2 linked regions of the Geotalea uraniireducens genome follow. Each later gene encodes a partner of the first gene's protein in a complex. Links are inferred from orthologs where the notes say so. Each region holds a gene or a part of one and is shown in the gene's direction. Other genes may lie near its edges. The genes, in order: QMN23_RS19235 and uvrB.

Evidence for each region.
Region 2: the proteins of QMN23_RS19235 (region 1) and uvrB are in contact, whole or in part, in a crystal structure (PDB 7EGT), measured with the Thermus thermophilus proteins. The link is inferred for Geotalea uraniireducens from one-to-one orthologs. Residues at the interface, in WP_096412145.1 of Thermus thermophilus: His654, Arg656, Phe657, Gln666, Asp668, Glu669, Lys680, Arg681, Leu682, Ser683, Lys685, Tyr686, Ala687; in WP_096411307.1 of Thermus thermophilus: Glu23, Leu25, Arg26, Asp27, Gly28, Glu29, Arg30, Phe31, Arg55, Glu326, Asp327, Phe328, Glu379, Ser382, Gln383, His398, Gly400, Arg401.

The regions. Positions count from the first base shown.
Region 1 is NZ_AP027151.1:4,102,644-4,113,723, reverse strand. What follows is about bases 4,848-7,767. They hold QMN23_RS19235 (ATP-dependent helicase), read left to right. Parts: upstream 4,848-5,153; coding sequence 5,154-7,382; downstream 7,383-7,767. Other genes in these bases: QMN23_RS19230 (hypothetical protein), read right to left, coding at 7,398-7,767; QMN23_RS19240 (B12-binding domain-containing radical SAM protein), read right to left, coding at 4,848-4,934. Outside these bases: QMN23_RS19260 (Crp/Fnr family transcriptional regulator), read left to right, coding at 1-119; QMN23_RS19255 (lysophospholipid acyltransferase family protein), read right to left, coding at 181-1,212; QMN23_RS19250 (carotenoid oxygenase family protein), read right to left, coding at 1,306-2,874; QMN23_RS19245 (acyloxyacyl hydrolase), read right to left, coding at 2,915-3,511; more of QMN23_RS19240, read right to left, coding at 3,516-4,847; more of QMN23_RS19230, read right to left, coding at 7,768-8,054; QMN23_RS19225 (hypothetical protein), read left to right, coding at 8,372-8,557; QMN23_RS19220 (MerR family transcriptional regulator), read left to right, coding at 8,610-9,158; QMN23_RS19215 (C13 family peptidase), read left to right, coding at 9,164-10,696; QMN23_RS19210 (methylglyoxal synthase), read left to right, coding at 10,693-11,080. UniProt on the Escherichia coli protein: A helicase with DNA-dependent ATPase activity. Unwinds DNA duplexes with 3'-5' polarity. Translocates on single-stranded DNA with 3'-5' polarity. Initiates unwinding more efficiently from a nicked substrate than double-stranded DNA.
Region 2 is NZ_AP027151.1:298,123-309,177, reverse strand. Bases 3,387-6,281 are described here. They hold uvrB (excinuclease ABC subunit UvrB), read left to right. Parts: upstream 3,387-3,784; coding sequence 3,785-5,779; downstream 5,780-6,281. Other genes in these bases: QMN23_RS01385 (response regulator), read left to right, coding at 5,797-6,281; QMN23_RS01395 (response regulator), read left to right, coding at 3,387-3,714. Also shown: QMN23_RS01410 (Hsp20/alpha crystallin family protein), read right to left, coding at 1-359; QMN23_RS01405 (tetratricopeptide repeat protein), read left to right, coding at 904-2,688; QMN23_RS01400 (twin-arginine translocase TatA/TatE family subunit), read right to left, coding at 2,784-2,975; more of QMN23_RS01395, read left to right, coding at 3,262-3,386; more of QMN23_RS01385, read left to right, coding at 6,282-6,528; QMN23_RS01380 (spinster family MFS transporter), read left to right, coding at 6,525-7,772; QMN23_RS01375 (NAD(P)/FAD-dependent oxidoreductase), read left to right, coding at 7,873-8,580; QMN23_RS01370 (hypothetical protein), read left to right, coding at 8,765-10,090; QMN23_RS01365 (LysM peptidoglycan-binding domain-containing protein), read left to right, coding at 10,117-11,055. UniProt on the Escherichia coli protein: The UvrABC repair system catalyzes the recognition and processing of DNA lesions. A damage recognition complex composed of 2 UvrA and 2 UvrB subunits scans DNA for abnormalities.

The DNA.
Region 1 (11,080 bases):
CCCGTTCGCTCCGCAAGCTGAAGGAAGAGGGGATCATCGAAGTGGAGGGGAGCCGGGTGGTCATCCTCGATGCTTCGCGGCTGCAAGGGTTGGCCGGCCGGCGTTTGAACGGCGGTTGAGCGGGGGAGGGGGGCGAACAGAACAAAGGGGGCGATGCCGGTCGGCGTCGCCCCCTTTGTGTTAATCGGTCTCTGGCACCCGTTTCCAGCGGCGGTAGACCCAAAGCCATTCGTCTGGGTGGCGGGCGATGTACTCCTCGATGGCCCGGTTGAGGAGTCGGGTCCCGGCGATGGGGTTGTGCGGGGGAAGTTCCACGGCGGGGTGGATGGTCACCACGTGACGCCCTCCTTCGCGGTGGATGAAGATTGGCAACAGCGGCGTGCCGGTCTTGCCGGCAATCTTGACCGGCATGGTCGTGGTCCAGGCGCCGCGGCCGAGAAAGTCGACGATCGCCCCTTCGTCGGGTTGGACCGCCTGGTCGATGAGGATGCCGATGGTATCGTTCTTGCGCAGCTTGAGGAAGATGCTCCGTGCCGCACCGTCGGCGTAAATCACGTGGTTGCCGAAGCGATGGCGCAACCGTTCGAGAAAATTGGTGAGCGGGTCGTATTTCTGCCGCCGGGCCACCACTGCAACCTCGTTATAGCGGACACCGAAGGTGAGCGCCATCAGTTCCCAGTTGCCGCAGTGGCCGGTAATGAAGAAGGTGCCCTTGCCCTGCTCCCGCGCCCGTTCGAAATGCTCGATGCCGCGGAGTTCGAGTTCGTTCATGAACGGCTTGCCGAGCCCGTAATAGAGCTTGAGGGCCTCGACGATGGTCCGCCCGTAATTGGCAAAGTTCCGCCGGGCAATCGCCTCGGGAGTGCCGTGATCAGGCGTCCAGCCGGGGACGGTTTCCAGGTAGGGGAGGGAGCTGCGGATGTTTTCGACAACGGTGGTCCGCTCCTTGCGGAGCAGCAGGTAGGCAAGGTTGCCGGCTGTTCCGCCCAACCAAACAGCCACTTGTCGCGGCAACAGGGCGATTGGCCAGGAGAACAGCAGGAACGCACCGAGCCCCAGGTGCCATTTCAACTGTTTCAGGCTGTCCCGAAGAGGCTGGTCCGCCGGAGAGACATTGTCGTTGGTCGGGTCGTTCGTGCCGGGTCCGACGGCCTGGTGCGGAGGGCATCCGCCGCCGTCCTGCCGGTTATGATCGTAAACGCCAGAATGCATGAATAAAAGTTCCTATCCCGCCCTTGGGGCGGAATATTCACTACTAACACAATCTGACGGATCATTGAACCAAAAAACGTGGTGGTCGTGAGGTCAATTGCCGGCGGGATGCCACCAGCCGTGATAGCTGAACGGGACGTGGTGGGTCAACTGGACGAGGGCGAGGGGGCCGTCGGCGAGCCGTTCGGCGGTGAAAACAGCCAGGGCACTCCGCTGGCTCTGGCTGTCGTAGATCTCGCACAGGAGCCAGCCCGGCTCGGCCGTCGCCAGGGGGGAGGTGACCGTTCCCGGCGGCGAGATGAAGACCGGCTCGGTGCAGTAGATGCCGTGGCCGAAACGGTACTCGGTGGTGGCGCCGCTCTGCAGATCGATCCGCACGACGATCGACCAGAAAAATTCGCCGGGGAGGGATTTGACCATGTAGCCGAACCGCTGGCGGCGGCAGCGGTGCGCCTCGTTGATCCGGGGCCATTCGCAGCTTCCCGGGTTGAGGCTTTCCCGGCGGACCGTCCGGCGGCCGGGATCGATCCGGTAGCGCATCACCTCGCCAGGATAGCGGAAATTTCCCTGTCGCCCCTCCATTACTGCCGCAATGACCGGGTCGGCACCGACGAAGTGGTCGGGATTCCGGTAGCCGATGAAATCGCCGACGATTTCGTTTCCCTCCTCGTAGGCGTTGTAGGAGTGCCACATGAAGCAGGCCTCCGTTTCCAGGTAGAGCGGTTCGCCGCTGCCGTTCCGGTCGAGCACCAGCAGCAGGTTGCCGTCCGCCGGCCGCCAGCGGAGGGAGGCCGCCAGGCTGCGGAAGCCGAGGAGGAAGCCCCAGTAGGCGATCTCCACCGGATGGAGGCTGAGCACCAGGTAGCGGCCGGCGACGAACCAGTCGTGCATGTAGACCATCCGGGGGAGTGGCAACGCCCGGTGCCACTTCAGGGTGCCGTCGGCTCTGAAGACGGTAAGGTGGACAAAGGTGGTGGGGCCGTACTTGAGGCCGAAGTGGAGCCATTCGCCGGTCTGGGGGTCGAGCTTCGGGTGAGCGGAGTAGATCGAGGCGCCGGGCGGCAGCCCGAGGGTCGATTCTCCCGTTGTTGCCAGGGTTGTCGGATCGAGTTCGTAGGGGAGGGTCGATTCGTCGAAGGCGTAGAGCCGTCCGCGCCACCGGAAGACGGTAATCCCCGCCTGGGAGGGGATCTTTCCCGCCTGCCAGAAGTTGGCCCAGATGCCGCCGGGAACCTCGGTGCTCCAGGTGGGGTAGAGGAAGCGGCCGGCCGCCTCTTCGGCAACGAACTTGGCGGTCCGGACGAAGCGGTTGCGGTAGCGGACTCCGGCGCCAGCGAAACGGAACAGCTGGATCATCCCGTCGCCGTCGAGGAGGGTCCGCTTGCGCAGGCCGCCCCGCTCGAAGAGGGCCGGGCCGTTCCGGTAGTAGTCCCCCTGCAGCCCGGCGGGAAGTGTGCCTTCGATGCGGGGGGTATAATCGTACTCGTGGCGGAGCGAAGTGGCCAGCCCCAGGTAGGGGCGCGCCGCATCCCCGAAGGCGGGGAAAACGCCGGCCCGAAGCGGCGGATCGCCGGCGCACCCCGGCAGGGCGAGCCCGGCGCCGGCCAGCCCAGCCAGCCGGAGGAAATCGCGGCGGCTTATGGATGGTTCGGTCGTGCGCACAGGAACAGTATAACAGGGATGGTGGCGCGGTGGGCGTGGCTCAGCGGAAGAGGGAGATGCTCAGCAAAATCTTGCTCGAATTGAGCGGTTCGTTAGGCTCGGCGGTGCCGGCGTTGGATACGTGGTGGTAGCGGTATTCGATGCCGATGGCCGTGTCGGGGCGGATCAGATACTGGAGACCGCACCCTCCCTGATAGGAGAAATTGAGCCGGGTCCCCTGGGTTGCCAGGCCGAGGTCGTTGTAAAGCACCCCGCCGCCGGCGAACACGTAGGGGGCGAGACTCTCCAGGGAGGTAAACTTCCAGCTGCCGAGCAGGTAGCCGCCGGTCATCGCCCGGAGCCGCGGATCGACCACCAGATGGACCGGCAGCTCCATGAACAACTCGTGCCGGCCGCGGTACCAGCCGCTGCCGTGCTCGGCAGAGAGGAAATAGCCGTAGCGGAGGATGGTGTCGGCGGTCTGGACCTGGGTGCGGGTGGCGCCGAAGCCGCGGTGGGTGATGCCGTAGCCGGCGAGGAGCGCCAGTTCCCCACTGGCGGAGCGGAAGCGGGGGGCGTCGGCCCCCCGTGCCGCCGGGACGCCGAGGAGCAGCGCCAGCAGGCAGGCGCCGAAAAGCCGCTGGGTCGACCGTCTCATGGGGTCACCATTTCTGTTCCCGCTCGAAGCGGAGGATCGCCGGCAGGTGGCGGAGGAAGTGGGCGACGCTGTGGGGGGATTTCCAGAGCATTTTCGTGTAGCCCCAGTGAATTCGGCTCCGCCGGTAGAAGCGGCGGATGAATTCGTTGTAGAGCCCCTCCAGCTGTTCCCGGGTCATGCCGTGGGGGACGAAGACGAAGTTCAGGCAATTCATCAGCGGCCACTCCTCGGTGAAGGTCCCCTGTTCGCCGATGGTCCGGTAGATCGGCGCCCCGGGGAACGGGGTGAACTTGGTGACGTTGATCTCGTCGAGTGGGAGCGACAGGGCGTAATCGATGGTTCGGCGAATCGACTGCTCCGTCTCGCCCGGGAGGCCGATCATGAACAGCCCCTTCACCCGCAGCCCGGCTTTGCGGACCATCAGCAGCTTCCGCTGGACCTCGTCGAGGCCGTAAAACTTCCGGTGCTGCTTCAGGACTTCCGGGTCCCCCGATTCGATGCCGAAGTTGACCTGCCAGCAGCCGGAGCGGCGGAGCAACCGGAGCAGCTCGTCGTCGACGTGCTCCAGCCGGGCGATGCAGTTGTAGGTCACCGGCAGCCGCCGCTCTTCCATCAGCACGCAGAGCCGCTCCACCCGGCGCCGGTCGAAGGTGAAGAGGTCGTCGTAGAAGAAAACGTGGCGGATACCGAATTCCCGGTGCAGGTAGGCGAGGTGCTCAACGATGTACTCGGGCGAATTGAAGCGAAAGCCGCGGCTGAAGACCGAGCGGTCGCAGTAGCTGCAGTGGTAGGGGCAGCCGCGGCTGGAGATGACGCTGGTGTTGGGGGCCGTCGGGTAGCTGAAGAGCGGCAGGTTGTAACGGCGCGGGAAGCCCGGCAGCCGGTGGTAAGCCGGGAAGGGGAGGGTGTCGAGATCGGCGATCAGCTCCCGGGGGGCCGCCAGGGTACCGCAGCCGTCCCGGCGGAAACCGACCCCGGGGATGGCCGCCGGGTTGCGGAAACCGGCCGCCGCCAGCTCGTAGAGGGTGTTCTCCCCCTCGCCGATTACCAGGTAGTCGATGGCCGGAAAGCGGTCGAGCAGCGCCACGCCGACGGAACAGGCGTGGGCGCCGCCGAAGACCACCGGCAGGTCCGGCCGGCGCTCCTTGAGCAGTTCGGCGATCCGGTACCCTTCGAGAAACGACGAGGTGGTGCAGGAAAAGCCGACCGCGTCCGGCTGGCGGCGGAGGATTTCGGCCGCCAGCGCCTCGCCGCGCAGCGGCGTGCCGTAGCAGTCGATGATCTCGGTGGTGATTCCGCGCGCTTCGAGAAAGGCGGCGATGCTCATCATCCCGAGGGGGGGCATCAGGTTGAAGATGGCGCTGATATCCTGGCCGGTCCCCAGCCAGTTGCTGCCATGGGGATGGACGAAAAGGACCTTCACGGGGACCTCGAAACGGGTTTGCTGTAGCTAACTTAGCGTAATTGCGCCAGAATCAGATATCTAGGATAGAGGGCTGCCGCGCCACTGTCAAATAAATTTATTTTCGGTTGAACGGTCGGGGCCCTTTCGCTATAGTCAGCGAAGCATCCCCGTTTCCGTCCGCTCGGCCCCGACAACGAACCGCTGCTCCATTCCGTTCACTCTGCCGCAGGTACTTCCATGGACCTTTTGAAAAATCTCAATTCTCCCCAGCGGGAGGCTGTACTCCACGGCGCAGGGCCGCTGCTCGTCCTGGCCGGCGCCGGGTCGGGCAAGACCCGGGTCATCGTCCACCGGATCGCTTACCTGATCCGCGAGCGGGGGGTCCCCCCCTGGCAGATCCTCGCCGTCACCTTCACCAACAAGGCGGCCGGCGAGATGCGCGACCGGGTGGCGCGGCTGGTCGGCGGGAGCGAGCTGCCGCTGATCTCGACCTTCCATTCCGCCTGTGCCCGGATTCTCCGCCGCGAGATCCACCACCTCGGCTACGAGAGCACGTTCGCCATCTATGACGACAAGGACGCCGAAAAGCTCCTCAAGGAGATCGTTGCCGGCCTCGGCCTCGACGAGAAGCGGTTCTCCGCCTCCTCATTCGCTGCCGCCATCGACGACTGCAAAAACCGCGGCATTCCACCCGGGGAGATCCCGACCGGCGACTTCATGGGCGAGCTGCTGGCCAAGGTCTACGCTGCCTACCAGGAGCGGCTGCAGAAATGCAACGCCCTTGATTTCGGCGACCTGATCATGCTGGTGGTGCGGCTCTTCGAGGAACATCCCGCCGTCCTCGATGCCTATCGGGACCGCTGGCGCTGGATTCTGGTCGACGAGTACCAGGACACCAACCCGATCCAGTACCGGCTGGTCCGGCTTTTGGCCGGCGACCGACAGAACCTCTGCGTGGTCGGCGACGACGACCAGTCGATCTACCGCTGGCGCGGTGCCGACATCCGCAATATCCTCGACTTCGAAAAGGATTTTCCCGCCGTCCGGACCGTCAAGCTGGAACAGAACTACCGCTCGACCCAGAATATCCTCGCCGCCGCCGGCAGCGTGGTGGCCAGGAACCGCGGCCGCAAGGCCAAGACCCTCTGGAGCGAGAACCCGCCCGGCGACCGGATCGTCTATCGGCGCCTCGCCGACGAACGGGACGAGGCCCGTTACGTCTGCCGGGAGATCGAACGGCATGTCCGGCGCGGCGGCGATCTGCGGGACGTGGCGGTTTTCTACCGGACCAACGCCCAGTCCCGGGTGGTGGAAGATGCCCTGGTCAGCGACGGCATCCCGTACCACATGGTGGGGGGGATGCGCTTTTACGAGCGGCTGGAGGTGAAGGATATTCTCGCCTACCTCAAGGTGCTGGTCAATCCGGCCGACGAGGTGTCGCTGAAACGGATCATCAACACCCCGCCGCGGGGGATCGGCCATACGACGATCGACCGGGTGGCGGAGCTGGCGGCCCGCGCCGGGCTCGGCTTCTACGACGCCCTGCGGGAAGCGGCCGGCGGCAGCCTCCTCGGCAACGGCCCGCGCGGCAAGGTCGCCGGCTTTCTGGAACTGCTCGACCGTTTTGCCGTCCTGGTCGATAGTGCCACCCCGGCGGAGCTGGCGGCGCGGATCATCCAGGAGAGCGGCTATGCTGCCCGGCTCCAGGAAGAACGGAGCGACGAGGCCGCCGACCGGCTCGCCAACCTCCAGGAACTGCTCACCGCCCTGGAAGAGTTCGAGAAAACCAGCGATGAGAAGAGTATTGCCGCCTTCCTCGAACAGGTGGCGCTCGTCTCCGACCTGGAGCGGGGCGAAGGGCAACGGGAGTCGGCGACGCTGATGACCCTCCATGCCGCCAAAGGACTGGAATTCCCGCTGGTCTTCATGATCGGCATGGAGGAAAAGCTCTTCCCCCACGTTCGCTCCCTCGACGACCCGGAAGGGATGGAGGAGGAGCGGCGGCTCTGCTACGTCGGCATGACCCGGGCCCGGGAACGGCTCTTCATCACCAATGCCCGCCGCCGGCGAATTTACGGCCAGGACCAGCTGAACATGCCGTCGCGGTTCATTGCCGACATCCCCCGCCAGCTCCTTGACCTGGAGGACGAATACCAGCCGGCTTTCGGCTTCGGCGCACGTCCGGCGCCGGCGGAAGTCCCCCCATCGGCTGCCGAGCCGCCCCGGCACAACCTGGCGGCGATCCTCGAAACGGAGATCGAACCCGACTTTGACGATCTCGAAGTGGTGCCCGAAGAGCCGGAGGACGGCGTCTGGCTCGGGATGCGCGTTCGCCACGGCAAGTTTGGCGTCGGGGTGATCCGCAAGATTGAAGGGAAGGGGGACGAGCAGAAGGTGATCGTCTGGTTCAACTCGGTGGGACCGAAAAAGCTGCTGGTCCGCTTTGCCGGGCTGGAGCGGGCGTAGCCGCCACGTCGGTTCCTACCGCGAGATCTCGGCCGGATAGCAGTTGCTGCCGGTGCAGTTGGCCACGGCGAGCGCTCCGCCCTGGTTCTGGAAAACCAGGTTGAACTGGTGGCTGTGCGGATAGGGGGTGACCGAGTCGCCGGGGACATCGACTGCCCCGGAGACGACGAAGCCGCCGGCGGCCGGGATTGACCGGACTTCCTGGCGGTGGGTTTTGATGAACGTCCCGGTCCGCAGATCGAAAACGTCGATGGTCAACTCGGCCCGTTGCCCGTAACTTTTGATGTAACCGGCATAGACGAGGGCGTTGTCGAGCCAGCGCAGTTTCACCATCACCGGCGTCGGGCGGGTTGCCGGTTCCTCCGCCGGCCGCTCTTCGGCGTCGGGAGGCGGCGTGGCCGGTTGGGCCGGCGCCGGCTGCTGCACCGGGGCGGGCGGGCTCCCGGCGGTCTGGCTGGCCGGTGCCGGCTCGGCCGGATGTTTGGCCTCTTCTTTGGCGGCCGGCAGAAAAAAGCCCATGCCGACGAAGATGGCGCCGCCGATGATGGCGACCAGCCGGGTCGGCCAGCTCATCTTGGGAATTTTCAGCTCCTTCAGTTCGAAGCCGCCGCCGATGATGCCGATCAGGACCAGAATACAGCCGAAGATAAACGCCAGCCGCTCGATGTCCATGGAGTCCGCCTTTCCCGGGAAGTCTCTTCGGCACCGCCAGGTCCGTTGGGCATCCTGGCGCCTGTTTCCCCCGTTTGTCCGCCACCGGCCGATTTGCGGTCGCCTGCTACGCCAATCACGGCCAACCGCTTGAATTAATAAAGATAAACCAAGTATAATCCCGGTTTGGGATGCCGCAAGCCGCGCGGCCGCCTGCCGGAGAATAAGAGCAAAATTCTTTCGCCGCAGGTTTTCGGTTGACCCGTCTATCGCTGCACGGTTTAGCGTGGTCTTTGTCATGGCCACGACAGACTCTGCACGACGAAAGGAGAACGACAATGCACCAGACGGTAACGGTTGACGAATGGGTCCGGCGCTTCCGCGCCATCGGGCTCGACGAGGCGGCGATGCGCCGCTGGCACCAGCTGTTCGAAGAGGAGAACCCGGCCGGCCACCAGAGTTTCCTGGAATGGCTCGGCCTCCCCGCCGAACGGATCGCGGCGATCCGGGCCGGCACATACTGACCTCTACCGCGGCCCCGGAACCGGGGCCGCGCCCACTTATTCCGGAGAGCTCATGGAGCGGATCAGCCAGCTTGCCCGGCGCTTCGGGCTATCGCGCAGCACCCTCCTCTACTACGATCGGATCGGCCTGCTCTCCCCGACTGGGCGGAGCGAGGCGGGCTACCGGCTCTATGCGCCGGCGGACAGCCGGCGCTTGGCGACCATCTGCAGCTATCGCCGGGCGGGGTTGACCATCGAGGATATCCAGCGAATCCTCACGACCCGGGAAAACGAGAACAGTCCGGTCCTGGCACGCCGGCTGCGGGAACTGGGCGAGGAAATCCGGGCGCTGCAGGTGAAGCAGCACCTGTTGGCCGGCATGCTGCGCCAGGTGGCCGGCGGCGATCTGCCAGCGACGGTGGACAAGGAAACCTGGGTGGCGATGCTGCGGGCCGCCGGCATGGACGACGCCGCCATGGGGCGCTGGCACGCCGAGTTCGAGCGGCGGGCGCCGCAGGCCCATCACGATTTTCTCCGCTCGCTGGGGATAACCGAGGAAGAGGCGCTCCTGATTCGGCAGTGGTCGGCCCGGTCGGCCGGTGAAGCGCCGAGCGGCGGCTGACGATCATGCCGGTGGCCGGCGGGGGCAAGCCGTTGCCCGGACTCGCCAAAACAGTTCCGGCGTGCTATGATGCCGCCACTATGGAGAATGACGATCAGAGCCGGCCCTTCCCGGCGCCAGCGCCATGCCGGGGGCGGAACGTGGCGCACAACCTCTGGAGCGGGGTACGGCTCGCCCTGCTGCGCCGGGTGACGGCCGAGACATTCTGCGGCACGCCGGGCGATCTGGCGATCCTGGCCGTTGCCGATCTGCTGCTCAATCTGGTCGCCTCCTTCCTGCTGGTCGGCCGGAGTGGCGAGTTTGCCTACCAGGCCATCCCTTCGTTTTTCTTTCACCTGCCGCTCTTCCTGCTGCTCGGCGCCCTGGCGGCCCGGCGGCTCGATCGCCCCGCGCTCGTGACGGCGATCCCGGTGGCGCTCGTTGCCCTGAGCATCCCCCTGGAGCTTTGCCATGCCCTCCTGGAAGGACTGGCGCAGCTCCCTCATCTGGACCGGCTGAACGATTGGCTGGAAGAATCCCACTATTACCGTTTTTTCTGGTGGTGGCTGACCGCCGGGGCGGTGTTTCTCGGCCGGCTGGTGCCGACGTTGCGCCGCCGGCTGCCGGTGCTGCTCTTCTTCTCCGTGCTGGTTGTCGTCCCGCTCTGGTTTTTCCCCCGCGGTGACCTCTGGGTGGCGCCCGACGAGGGGGCCGAAGGGGGAGAACTGCACCTGACCGGCGACGTCCTGGCGACCCAGCAGCAGCTGCTCGACCGGCAGCTCGATCAGTTGCTTCCCGGCCGGCCGGCGACGCCGCATCTCTATTTCGTCGGCTTTGCCGGCGACGCGGGGCAGGATGTCTTTACCCGGGAGCTGACGGCGGTCGGCCGGCTCTTTGCCGAACGGTTCGGTGCCGCCGGCCGGACGGTGCTGCTTGCCAACAACCCGCGGACCGCCACCATTCTTCCCTTTGCCACCAAAGCCAACTTGGCGCGGACCCTGGCGCGGATCGGCCGGGTGATGAACCGGCATGACGATCTGCTGTTCCTCTATCTTACCTCCCACGGCTCGCCGGGACACGAGCTGGTGGTCGACAATCCGCCGCTGGAGCTCGGCGGCCTGACGCCGGCGCAGTTGCGGGCGATGCTCCGCACATCGGGGATCACCTGGAAGGTGGTGGTCGTTTCCTCCTGTTACGCCGGCGGCTTCATCGCGCCGCTGGCCGACGACCACACCCTGGTCATCACCGCGGCCGATGCCGACCACGCCTCGTTCGGCTGCAGCTATGGCGAGCGGTTCACCTGGTTCGGCAAAGCGTACTTTGACGAAGCGTTGCGCCGGACCTACTCCTTCACCGGGGCGTTCGCCCGGGCCCGGGAGACGATCCGGCAGTGGGAGCGTCAGGAGGGAGAAACGCCCTCCAATCCGCAAATCAGCGCCGGGGGGGCGATCGAGCGGCAGCTGGCCCGGCTGGAAAAGCACCTGAAAAACGGTGGCAGCACGGACGGTCCCGGCAGAACAGGGCGCGGCCGACTGCCGCAAAGGAGTCAATCCGAATGAGTTACAAAAAGATCGTGATGCGGCGCAACAAGCAGATTGCCCTGGTTGCCCACGACAACAAAAAGCGCGACCTGGTCGAATGGGCGCGCTTCAACCGGAACCTTTTGGCCCAGCACCGGCTCTACGCGACCGGCACCACCGGCACCATCCTCGCGGAGGAACTGGAGCTGGAAATCCTCAAGCTGCAGAGCGGGCCGCTCGGCGGCGACCAGCAGGTCGGCGCCAAGATTGCCGAGGGGGAGATCGATTTCCTCATCTTTTTCTGGGACCCGCTCGAACCCCAGCCCCACGATCCCGACGTCAAGGCGCTGCTCCGGATGGCGGGGGTCTGGAACATCCCGGTGGCCTGCAACCGCGCCTCGGCCGATTTCATGATCTCCTCGC
Region 2 (11,055 bases), 3.8 Mb from region 1 along the record:
CAAGCCTTCACCGCCGTCAGATCCATGGTCGGCGGCACCTCGACGGTCCGACAAAAACGGCCGAATTGCCGTTCGAGACGGATATAGCTGAATCCCTCACCCGTCTCTTCCCGCTTAATCCCCTCGACAATCAGGATGTTGCAGCAGAGCCTCAAAGAGAGGTCCGTTTCGTCGTAGCCGGGAAGCTCAAACTCCACAGCAAAGGCATCAGACGTCTCATAAATATCGACCGGCGGCACGAAATCGCTCTCGCCGAAGCGATCGCCATGCCCAGTCCGCATAACGGAATCAAGTACCTCATCGAGTTGAAGCTGCAAGAGCGTCAACCAGTCGAGAGGCTCTTTCGGGCTCAACGCCATAGCTCCTCCACGGGCTCCAGACACCCACACGTTGCCTGAATTGCGTAAACAACAGCATTTACCGGGTTCAGTTTGTGATGATTTAATCATCTTTGCCACCGAAGTCAAGGTAATCCGCCCGCCGGCGGATGAGCCCCCCCTAACCCCAGTCAGGAAGGACGGTTATAAATTGAATTTTGCCTTTCCCCCGTGTATAATCCGCTCGTCGCTACCCGGCCGGAATACATCCGCGCCACTCCGCTGCCGAACAGGAGCGGGGTCTTGGCTGCCGATACCCAGCTTTCATCGCCGCGGATTGTCCAAGCTACCACCAACCCAACAAAACTCATTTCCGACGGTTGCCCCCACAGAGGTTACCCCGGCTGATGAGCCCGCTTCACAGCATCCGGCCCCCGCCTGCTGCCGCAGGTATCGACCCAAACCACTCGGGAGGATTTTCGTGGGTAAATTCAGGACTCTTATCATAGTAACCCTCCTTGGAACTGTTATTCTTGCCGCTGGCAACTCTCCCGCGGCAATCCGGGATTGCAGAGAGGCGAAAAAGATGGTGCCATCGCTGTTCTCGGATGATGAAAACGACAAAGAGGCTCTCGGCAACCGCATCGTCGATTACTGTCCGGATGGAGCCGCGGGCATTTTTGTTCAAGCGATGCGCGATGAAAAGGAAAACCGCCTCGATGCGGCGATCAAGAATTATCGGGAAGCTCTCCGGCTCGACCCGTCTTTTTCCCAGGCCCACGGCAGCCTCGGCCTTGCGCTGGTACGCAAAGGTTCCTATGACGAAGCGGTCGTCGAACTGACCAAGGCCCTGTCCGAAGATCCCGCTCCCCGTTATCACCGTGGCTTGGCAAAGATCTTCACCGACCGCAAACTTTATTCCCTGGCGATCTATCACTATTCTGAGGCGGCCAAGGGAGAGGAGAACAATCCCGGCATCCATGCCGACCTTGCCGAGGTGTACATGGCGATGAAGCGCCCGGCAGAGGCGGAAGAGGAATACCGGAAGGCCCTCCAGCTAAATCCCGCCACCGAGCAAGCCCGGCTGGGATTGGCCTCTCTCTACGCCGGCAGCGGCAAACTGGACAAGGCCATTGAGGAACTCAAGCAGGCCCAGCTTGCCAATCCGCACAACCAACAGATTCATCTCCTGCTGGCGGAAACCTACGAAAAAAAGGGTGACCGCCAGGCGGCCGATTATGAATACCTTCTTGCCGGCAAACAGCGGGGCATCCTGCCTGAAGAGCATCTGCGCCGTGGTGACGAGCTGTCCAAGGCAAAAAATTACCCGAAGGCGGTTGAGGAGTACCGGGCCGCCCTGGCGGAGAAGCATGACTGGCCCGAAGCACTGCTCAAACTGGCTGACGCCCAGATGGCAGCGGGCCAGGATGACGATGCCATCAACTCTTACAAAGAGTTGATCAGGGTCAAGGACGGCAACGGGGATATTCACTATGACCTCGGCGTCCTCTACGAGCGCAAGGGGATGATCGACGAAGCGGTCGTCGAGTACAAGCAGGCTCTGCACTTCTCTCCGGAAAACGGTGACGCACGGCGGCGGCTGGCAGACATCTTCACCCTTCGCGGCAGTTTTGCCCAAGCCATCGAACAGTATCGGGAACTCCTCCGCCGGGCCGGCAGCAACCCCCTTCTGCATCTGAAACTGGCGAGGATTTACGCCAGCGCCAAAAACCCCAAAGAAGCGATCGCCTCCTACCAGGACACCTTGAAACTTGACCCGGACAATCTGGAAGCCCACCGGGAACTGGCGGCCATCTACCGCAAATCGAACCAGATGGACGAGGCGGAAAAACAGTATCGGGAAGTTCTGCGTCTCAAGAACAACGACGCCGAAGCGCGAAATGTTCTGACGGCGCTCTACGTCAAAGGAAAACGGTACGACGACTTGATTGCCCTGCTTAAGGACGGCGTCGCCCAGGCACCGAACGACCCGGCTAGCCACTACAAGCTCGGGCTGATCTATGAATTCAACAAGGATTACGATAATGCCGAAGGCGAATACAAGAAGGCGATCGAGCTGAAGAACGATTACGCCAAAGCATTTAATGCCCTGGGAAGGGTCTATCTGAAGACCGGCAAGATCAGCGAGGCGAAGGAAGCGCTCGAAGCGGCAAAGAAGGCTGATCCCGGGCTGGAAGAGACCGCCGTGCTGCTGAGCAACATCAAAGAGGAACTCTCTCCCGAACCGGCGAGGCACAAGAAAAGCCACAAAGGGAAAAAAGGGAAAAAGGGGAAGAGCAGCAAAAAATCGTCACACGCCAAGAAAAGCACGGCAAAGAAGTCGGCCGCCAAAAAGACCAAGAAGCGGTAGCATAACCGTTTCGGGAAGAAAACGGCCGACACAGCGGCCGTTTAGCAGCATCCGCGAAGATGCGGGGGGAGGTAGCAGCTTCTCCCCCCTGCCCATCAGTTCTCTTTTTTCGTATCGTCCTTCTTTTCCGGTTTTATCTCAATCTCGTCCTTCCCCTCGGAGGCTTTCTTAAAATTCCTGATACTCTTGCCAAGAGCACCACCAATCTCCGGCAGCCTCCCCGCACCGAAAACCACCAGAACAATCACTAGAATCACGATCAATTCCGGCATGCCGATACCAAACATAGCGCGACCTCCCCACAAAGTTTCACTGCCGAGTATTGCATCTGAACCATTAAAAATCAAGAGCAACATCGGTGCCGCTCGGGAGCGCCGCCCTTCTTCAACAGTTCAAATTTTTTCTTGGTATGATATGATATAGTCACGTTTTATTCACATTTTGACCCCTCGTTCGTTGCGCATCCGGCGCTGCCATGAACCAATGGCGGTCCAGATGGACCTTCGACGCCATAGCCCGCCAGCCCACCGATGCGTCTGCTGGCCCAACACTCACTACGCCGAGGAACCGGATATGCCCAACAAACTGATCCTCCTTGTTGAAGACAACCCTGACGACGAAGTGCTGACCCTCCGCGCCTTGCGCAAACATAATATCTCGTCGGAAGTGGCCGTCGCACGGGATGGGGTCGAGGCGCTCGATTTCCTGTTCGGTACCGGTACCCACGCCGGGCGCGACTTGCACCTCATGCCAAAGCTGGTGCTTCTCGACCTCAAACTCCCCAAAGTGGACGGGCTCGAAGTCCTGCGGCAACTCCGGGCGGACCAGCAAACCAGGCTGCTGCCGGTCGTCGTGTTTACCTCGTCAAACGAGGAGCAGGACATCCTCGAATGCTACAATCTCGGCGTCAACAGCTACATCCGCAAGCCGGTCGATTTCACGCAACTCAGCGAAACGTTGCATCTGATCGGCTCGTACTGGCTCCAGTTCAATCTGACGCCCAAAACCCCCAATTCGGCCAAATAGGGATATTACCCGGCCGTCACGCTCCTTTTAGCCGGTGCAATAGGTTGCCGATCATGGTAGTATCCGCACTATGGATCGTTTCAGACTGGTAAGCGACTATGTGCCGCGCGGCGACCAGCCGGCGGCAATCACCGAGCTGACCGACGGTGTTCTGCGCAATGACCGCCACCAGGTACTCCTCGGCGTTACCGGCTCCGGCAAGACCTTCACCATGGCAAACGTCATTGCCGGGACCAACCGCCCCGCGCTGGTGCTGGCGCCGAACAAAACCCTGGCGGCACAGCTTTACGGTGAATTCAAGGAACTGTTCCCCGAAAACGCCGTCGAATATTTTGTCTCCTATTACGATTATTATCAGCCGGAAGCCTATATCCCCACCTCCGACACCTACATCGAGAAAGACTCCTCGATCAACGACGAGATCGACAAGTTGCGCCATGCCGCCACCCGTAGCCTGCTGACGAGACGGGATGTCATTATTGTCGCTTCGGTTTCGTGCATCTACGGTATTGGCTCTCCCGAAGCCTACCAGGCAATGCATATCTTCTTCCACCAGGGAGACGAGTACGGCCGCGACACCCTGCTTCGTCAGCTGGTGGAAATCCAATACGAACGGAATGACCTCGATTTCCACCGGGGGACTTTTCGCGTGCGGGGCGATATTGTCGAAATTTTCCCGGCCCATGATGACGAGCGGGCGATCCGCATCGAGTTTTTCGGCGACCAGGTCGAAGGGATCAGTGAAATCGATCCGCTCCGGGGCGCAGTCCTGCAACGGCTGACAAAATGCGCCGTCTATCCCGCCTCCCACTACGTCGCTACCCGTGAAACCCTCGAGCGCGCCATTGAACAAATCCGGCTCGACCTGGAAGAACGCATCCGCTGGTTTCGGGAGCAGAACATGTTGGTGGAGGCCCAGCGGCTCGAACAGCGGACCTTCTTCGACATTGAAATGATGGAAGAGATGGGATTCTGCCAAGGGATCGAGAATTACTCGCGTTATTTCGACGGCCGTGCCGCCGGCGACCCTCCCTACACCCTGCTCGACTATTTCCCGCGTGATTTTCTGCTGTTCGTCGACGAATCGCACATCACCGTCTCGCAGGTCGGCGGTATGTACCGCGGCGACCGGAGCCGTAAGGAGACTCTCGTCAACTATGGTTTCCGGCTCCCAGCGGCTCTCGACAACCGCCCCCTGACATTCAGAGAGTTCAGTGATCGCCTCAATCAGGTGGTTTACGTTTCGGCAACCCCTGCCGACTTTGAATTACGGCAGGCCGGCGGCGTAGTTGTCGAACAGGTCATCCGGCCGACCGGGCTTCTTGACCCTGAAATCGAAGTGCGACCGGCACAGGGGCAGGTCGACGACCTGCTGCAGGAAATCCGCGCCACAGTGGCCAAGGGCGAACGCCTGCTGATCACCACGCTGACCAAGAGGATGGCGGAAGACTTGACCGATTACTACCGGGAACTGGGCATCAGGATTCGCTATCTTCATTCGGATATCGATACCATCCAGCGAATGCAGATCATCAGGGACCTGCGCATCGGTGAATTCGACGTCCTGGTCGGCATTAATCTGCTGCGGGAAGGGCTCGACATCCCCGAAGTATCGCTTGTGGCAATTTTCGACGCCGACAAGGAAGGCTTCCTCCGCTCAAGCCGCTCGCTGATCCAGACCTGCGGCCGCGCGGCCCGCAACGCCGCAGGACGGGTGATCATGTATGCCGATGCCGTCACCGATTCCATGCGGACCTGCATCGAGGAGACCAAACGTCGTCGCGCGCTGCAACTCGCCTTCAACGAGGAGCACGGTATTACGCCTCAGACGGTAAAGAAAGGCTTGCGGTCAATCCTTGAATCAATCGAGGAAAGGGATTACTATACGGTCCCCACGGTTGGCGATGCAGAAGAAGAGTATGTGCCACCCGCCGACATTCCGAAGCTGGTCAAGACGCTGCGCAAGGAAATGCTGGCCTGCGCCAAGAATCTTGACTTCGAAAAGGCGGCAGCGCTCCGCGACCGAATCAAACGGCTCGAAGACCAGGAACTTGCCCTGAAATAATCCCACCCGGAGCGATCATGGACGATCCACGCATCCTGCTCGTCGACGACGAGAAGTTTTTCCTCGCTGTAGCCTGCGAATATCTCAAGGATTCTCAGATAAGGGCCCTGACCGCCACCAGTGCCAGTGAAGGTCTGCGGATTGCCCGAATCGAACGTCCCCATCTCATTTATCTGGACTACCGCATGCCGGAAGGCGACGGCGCTGCCTGGTGTCGGGAATTCAAGCGTGATCCGGCACTGCACGACACTCCGCTGATCATGGTCGTTGGGGAGGGAAAGGACGATGATCGACACGCCTGTGAGCTGGCCGGTTGCAACGGGGTCATCACCAAGCCGCTCGACCGGCGGCAGTTTCTCGAATCCGGCCGTCGCTTCCTGCCGGCCATCGACCGCCGCACGCCCCGGATTCCCTTGCAGGCAGTCGCCGTCTTCAGGCAAGGCGGGGCGAGCCACTATGGCACGGTTGAAGAGCTCAGCACCAGCGGGATATTCCTTTCGTCCCGCTGCAACATCGAGGTCGGCGAACAACTCCGCCTCGGCTTTGTGCTTCCCGACGGACACCTGGTGGAAGTATTCGGCCGGGTCGCCTGGCTCAATCGTGGCGCCCGACGAATCAAGCGGAGCCTTCCCGAAGGATTCGGCCTCGAATTCATCCACCTTTCCGAAGAAGACCACCTGCGGATCGGCACATTGATTGACGGAGCAACCGGCACGTCCCTGTCCGCCCCGGCGGAGGGAGCCTCGTGACAAGTTCGCCATCTGCGCCAGGCGGCAACAGCGCCGCGTCCACCGCCGCCCTGACCCTGTTGCTCGCGATCAACCTGCTGAACTACATCGATCGCCAGGTCCTCTACGCCATCTTTCCGCTACTGAAAGCCGAGCTACACCTCTCGGATACGGCCCTCGGCTTTCTCGGCAGCGCCTTCATGCTCTGCTACATGGTTTCGGCCCCGCTCCTCGGCTGGATCGGCGACCGCTGGCAACGGACCCGGCTTTGTTCCTTTGGCGTGGCCGTATGGAGCGCCGCTACAGCCCTCGCCGGAATTGCCGGTACCTACCACGGCTTGCTGGCTGCCCGAACCGTCGTCGGGATCGGGGAAGCAAGCTTCGGCACCGTCTCTCCCGGCCTGTTGGCTGACTACTTTCCCAAGGAGCGGCGTGGAAGGATTCTTGCCCTGTTCTTCCTTGCCATTCCGGTCGGCAGTGCCCTCGGCTATTTGCTGGGCGGGATTATCGGCCAGACGTGGGGCTGGCATGCCTCCTTCCTGATCGTCGGTACCCCGGGACTGCTGCTGGCCATCCCGGTCTGGCTGCTCCGGGACCCGCCACGCACAATCGGCGACCAGAACAGCGCAGTCTCTCCGACCCGCCGCTATGCGGATCTGCTCGGCAACCGTTCGTTCATCAACGGCACGCTGGCCATGGCCGCGATGACCTTTGCCCTCGGCGGACTTGCACAATGGCTGCCGTCGTTTCTCAACCGCATCCACGGCCTGAGCGTCGCCAAAGGAAACACCCTGTTCGGCGCAATTACCGTCATAACGGGCATCGCCGGCACTCTTTCCGGGGGCTGGCTCGGCGATCGTCTGCAGCAGCGCAGCGGCAAGGGATACCTGCTGGTGTCCGGCTGGGGATTTCTGCTCGGCACACCGTTCGCGGCCATCGCCATTCTCGCGCCGTCCCTCCCCCTCTGCCTGACGGCAATCGCCTTGGCAGAGTTCTTTCTCTTCCTCAATACCGGCCCGTTGAATACGGTCATCGTCAATGTCTCCCCCTCCGCCATCCGCTCGATGGCCTTCGCCGTCAACATCTTTTTCATTCACGCCCTGGGCGATGCCATTTCTCCGACCATCATCGGCTGGCTGTCTGACCGGTGGGGATTACAAAATTCGCTAATGGTCGCTCCGCTCGCCATCCTCGTTGCCGCCGCCTTTTCCTTTCTCAGTTGCCGTACCGTCGAGCGGGACTCGGCGCTCGCCGAACAGCAATAGCCTTTGCCCCGGCCCTGTTCCCCGTCTACGTCGTCCGCTCTTTATTTGCCGGGGAAAATATGCTACCACTAGTCCAGGCTTAATCAGCGGAGGAAGGTCCATGAAGAAAGATATTCCAAGTAAAGGGGCAATCCTGCAGCGGGACCGTGAAACTTACGCCGTTGCCCCCCATATTCCCGGCGGCTTCACCGATACCGCCACGTTGCGCAAGCTGTGCGATGTGGCTGACAAATATGGCGCCAGGGCGCTGAAACTTACCTCGGCCCAGCGCATCGCCCTGTTTGGGATCGAAGAGGCGAACATCGACCCCCTCTGGGCCGAACTGGCGCAGCAGCCGGGAGCGGCAATCGGCCTCTGTGTTCGCAGCATAAAGATCTGCCCCGGCACCACCTGGTGCAAACGCGGCATTCAAGATTCGGCGGCGCTCGGCCTGAAAATAGATCGGCTCTATCACGCCATGGAACTCCCCAACAAGATGAAGATGGGCGTCTCGGGATGTATGCTCTCCTGCGCCGAGGTCGCGGTAAAGGACATCGGCATCATGGGAACCCCGAAAGGCTGGCGGATCTATATTGGCGGGAATGCAGGGGCAAGGCCCCGACTCGCCGACATGCTGGTGGACAATGTCGGCAGCGACGACGAAGTCCTGGCAATCATCGCCCGGATCATCGACTGGTATAAGCAGTCGGGTAGCGAACAGCGGCTCGGCCGGCTCATCGAACAGCGCGGACTTGAGCAGGTACGGGAAGAATTGCTCGGGCCGCCGGCCAGCCCATCGGCAGCCGTCGGCGAACCGGCTCCCGCCTGACGGCCTCGTAGCCGACAGTTCCGCTGCTTACCAGGGATCAACTCTCGCAATCTCTGGTGCGATGGGCAGTTACCCGGCAAATACGCCCCGCCCCCTCTTTTTCCGGCTCTTCTTTGTTATTGATTATCGGCGTTCCGTCACATAGAATACGCCACACTGCTATTTACCGGATAATGGGGCATTTGTGGTCACTATTCTCCTCATAGCCGATCAAAACCGGCTCGAACGGCTCTTCGATTTCACGAAGGATTACCCGCAGATTGACCTGCGCATTTCCCGTTCTCTCCGCCAGGGAATCCAAGACATCAGCGAACGCCCCCCCGCCCTGCTCTTCATCCAGAACCATCTGTCAGGGCTGTCCGGCGAAATTATCGTCCGCCACCTCTTGGCCGAAACGGCAGCGGGTCGGCCGCGCGTTACGCTGTTCTGCGAAGCCGGCGATTCGTCCGTTGACAATTCCCTTGCCACAGCTTTGGATGTTTCTTTGAGCGATGAAGAGCTGACATCGGCAATCATCGGGATCATCGCCGGGAGTGAAGCTGCTGACGGCGCCATCGAGGCCCCCCTGGCGCCGTCAGCTGAAATGCCGGTCGACACACCATCTGCACCGCTGCCAAGCAAAGAGCCGGAACCTGAGAGCAACCTGGTTGAGCTATCCGGCCCGTCATTCATCAGCGATTCTGTGGCGACGGCCAATGACACGTCGCCATCGCCACCGGCCGCCACGCCGTTCGACCAGCAGCTCCAGTCGGCTCTTGAGCAGGCGCCCCAACCGGTGCCGCTCACTGAAATCGAAGAGCACCTTGCCGAAGAAAGCGCCGGGCACTCAGCCACGGCACGCCACATGGCTTCCCCTGCCTCCCGGCAACCAAAACGTCAGGCCAGCATCCTGCGGTATCGGGCAGCCCTAGTCGGTATCGCAGCAGTGGCCATCATCGGTATCGGTTTCTTTTTCGTCGGTTCGCCGAACAAGCCCTCGACTGCACCGCTGGCAACGCTTCCCAAACAGGCAACGGTCAAACCGCCGCCCCCCCCCGTACCGGCAAATGGCGGCCCAACCGCCAAAGCCACTCCGGCGCCAGGTTCTGCCGCAACACTGCCCTCGCCCCCCACACCAAAAGCGCCGGCGCCAACGACCCAGCCGGCAACTGGCGGGCTGACCACGTTACCTGCGTTCATCCCCCGGCAGCGGGTCGACAAAACCTATGCCGCAAAACACCCGGGCTGGGAGCGGTACCATGGAACCAGAACCGAATTCCGGGTTTATCGCACCAACGGGACGATCAAGGCGATCCAGGCAATCGACCGGAGTGGCCTTGGCATTCCGGAATCGTTCATGCGCGGTTCGCTGCGGCAGATGACGGGAGATGATCGTATCTCGGTTACTGACCGGCAGCAATCCAGCGGATTTTTGATCGAAAAGGGGACCGTCACGTCGGGAGCACGCGTTGTCGTCTACCGTAATGGTCCCCAGCGGGCCGTTCGGGCCTTTGTCGTTTATTTCCAGTAGCAGCAATTTTCTTCCGGGACGGTATCATGATCAAACGCCCAACCACGTTCGCCAGCACCCTGCTCTTGACGGGAATCATTGCCGTTTCCGCCGGTACCAATAGTTTTTGCGCCTCTTCTCAGTTCGAGCTTGACCTTCAGGAGCTGCAGAATGCCCCACCAACGGCCCGGCACCAGAAGCGGTCGGCGACCCGACCGGCCAGCCACGTAAAGAAAGAGCTTCCCCCCGCTGACGAGGAGGGATATTCCCGCTACACGATCAAGCCGGGAGATTTTCTGTTCAAGGTCCTGATCCGTGATTTCGGCCTGTCGAACAACGCCGCCGAAGCACTCCTGCCGGAAATTCAAAGAATCAATCATCTCGCCGATATCAAGCGCCTCGAAGTCGGGCAAACGATTCTGATCCCGCGACGACAACCAAAGGTAAAGACACCCGTTTCCCAGCTTAATGCGAGCGAGCCGAGCCCTCCCGCGTCGAACAAATCGGCAGCGGCGGCATTACAGCCGGAACCACCGCGACACGTCCAAGCCCCGGCCGAGCCGCCCCCCCCTCCCAAACAGGTGCTGACTCTCCCCCCGGGCCCTTCAACCGCACCGCCAGCGGCCCCGGCCCCGCCATCGCAAGCCAAGGAGGAGCAACCTTCCACCTCGGTTCAACTTCCGTCCTTTGCGTCCCGTCTGATCACCGCCTGGACTGAGCTGGTCCCCGGGCAGGGTGAGATCCGGCCGATCAGCCTGAACGGTAAAACACTTCCCGCCGACCGTTTCCCGCTCCTCTTGGCAGCAGACGGCGGCAGGATTCTTGTCGATCTGAGCGGGGCGCTGTCGGCACAGGAGAAAGCCCTGCTGGCAGTGAATTATCCGGATACCCGGGTGGTCGTCCGCGGCAAGGAAAGCGTCAAGGACTTTTTCGCCACTCTTCTCCATACCGCAGAATTTGCCCGGGTCGACAACAACGTCACAGTT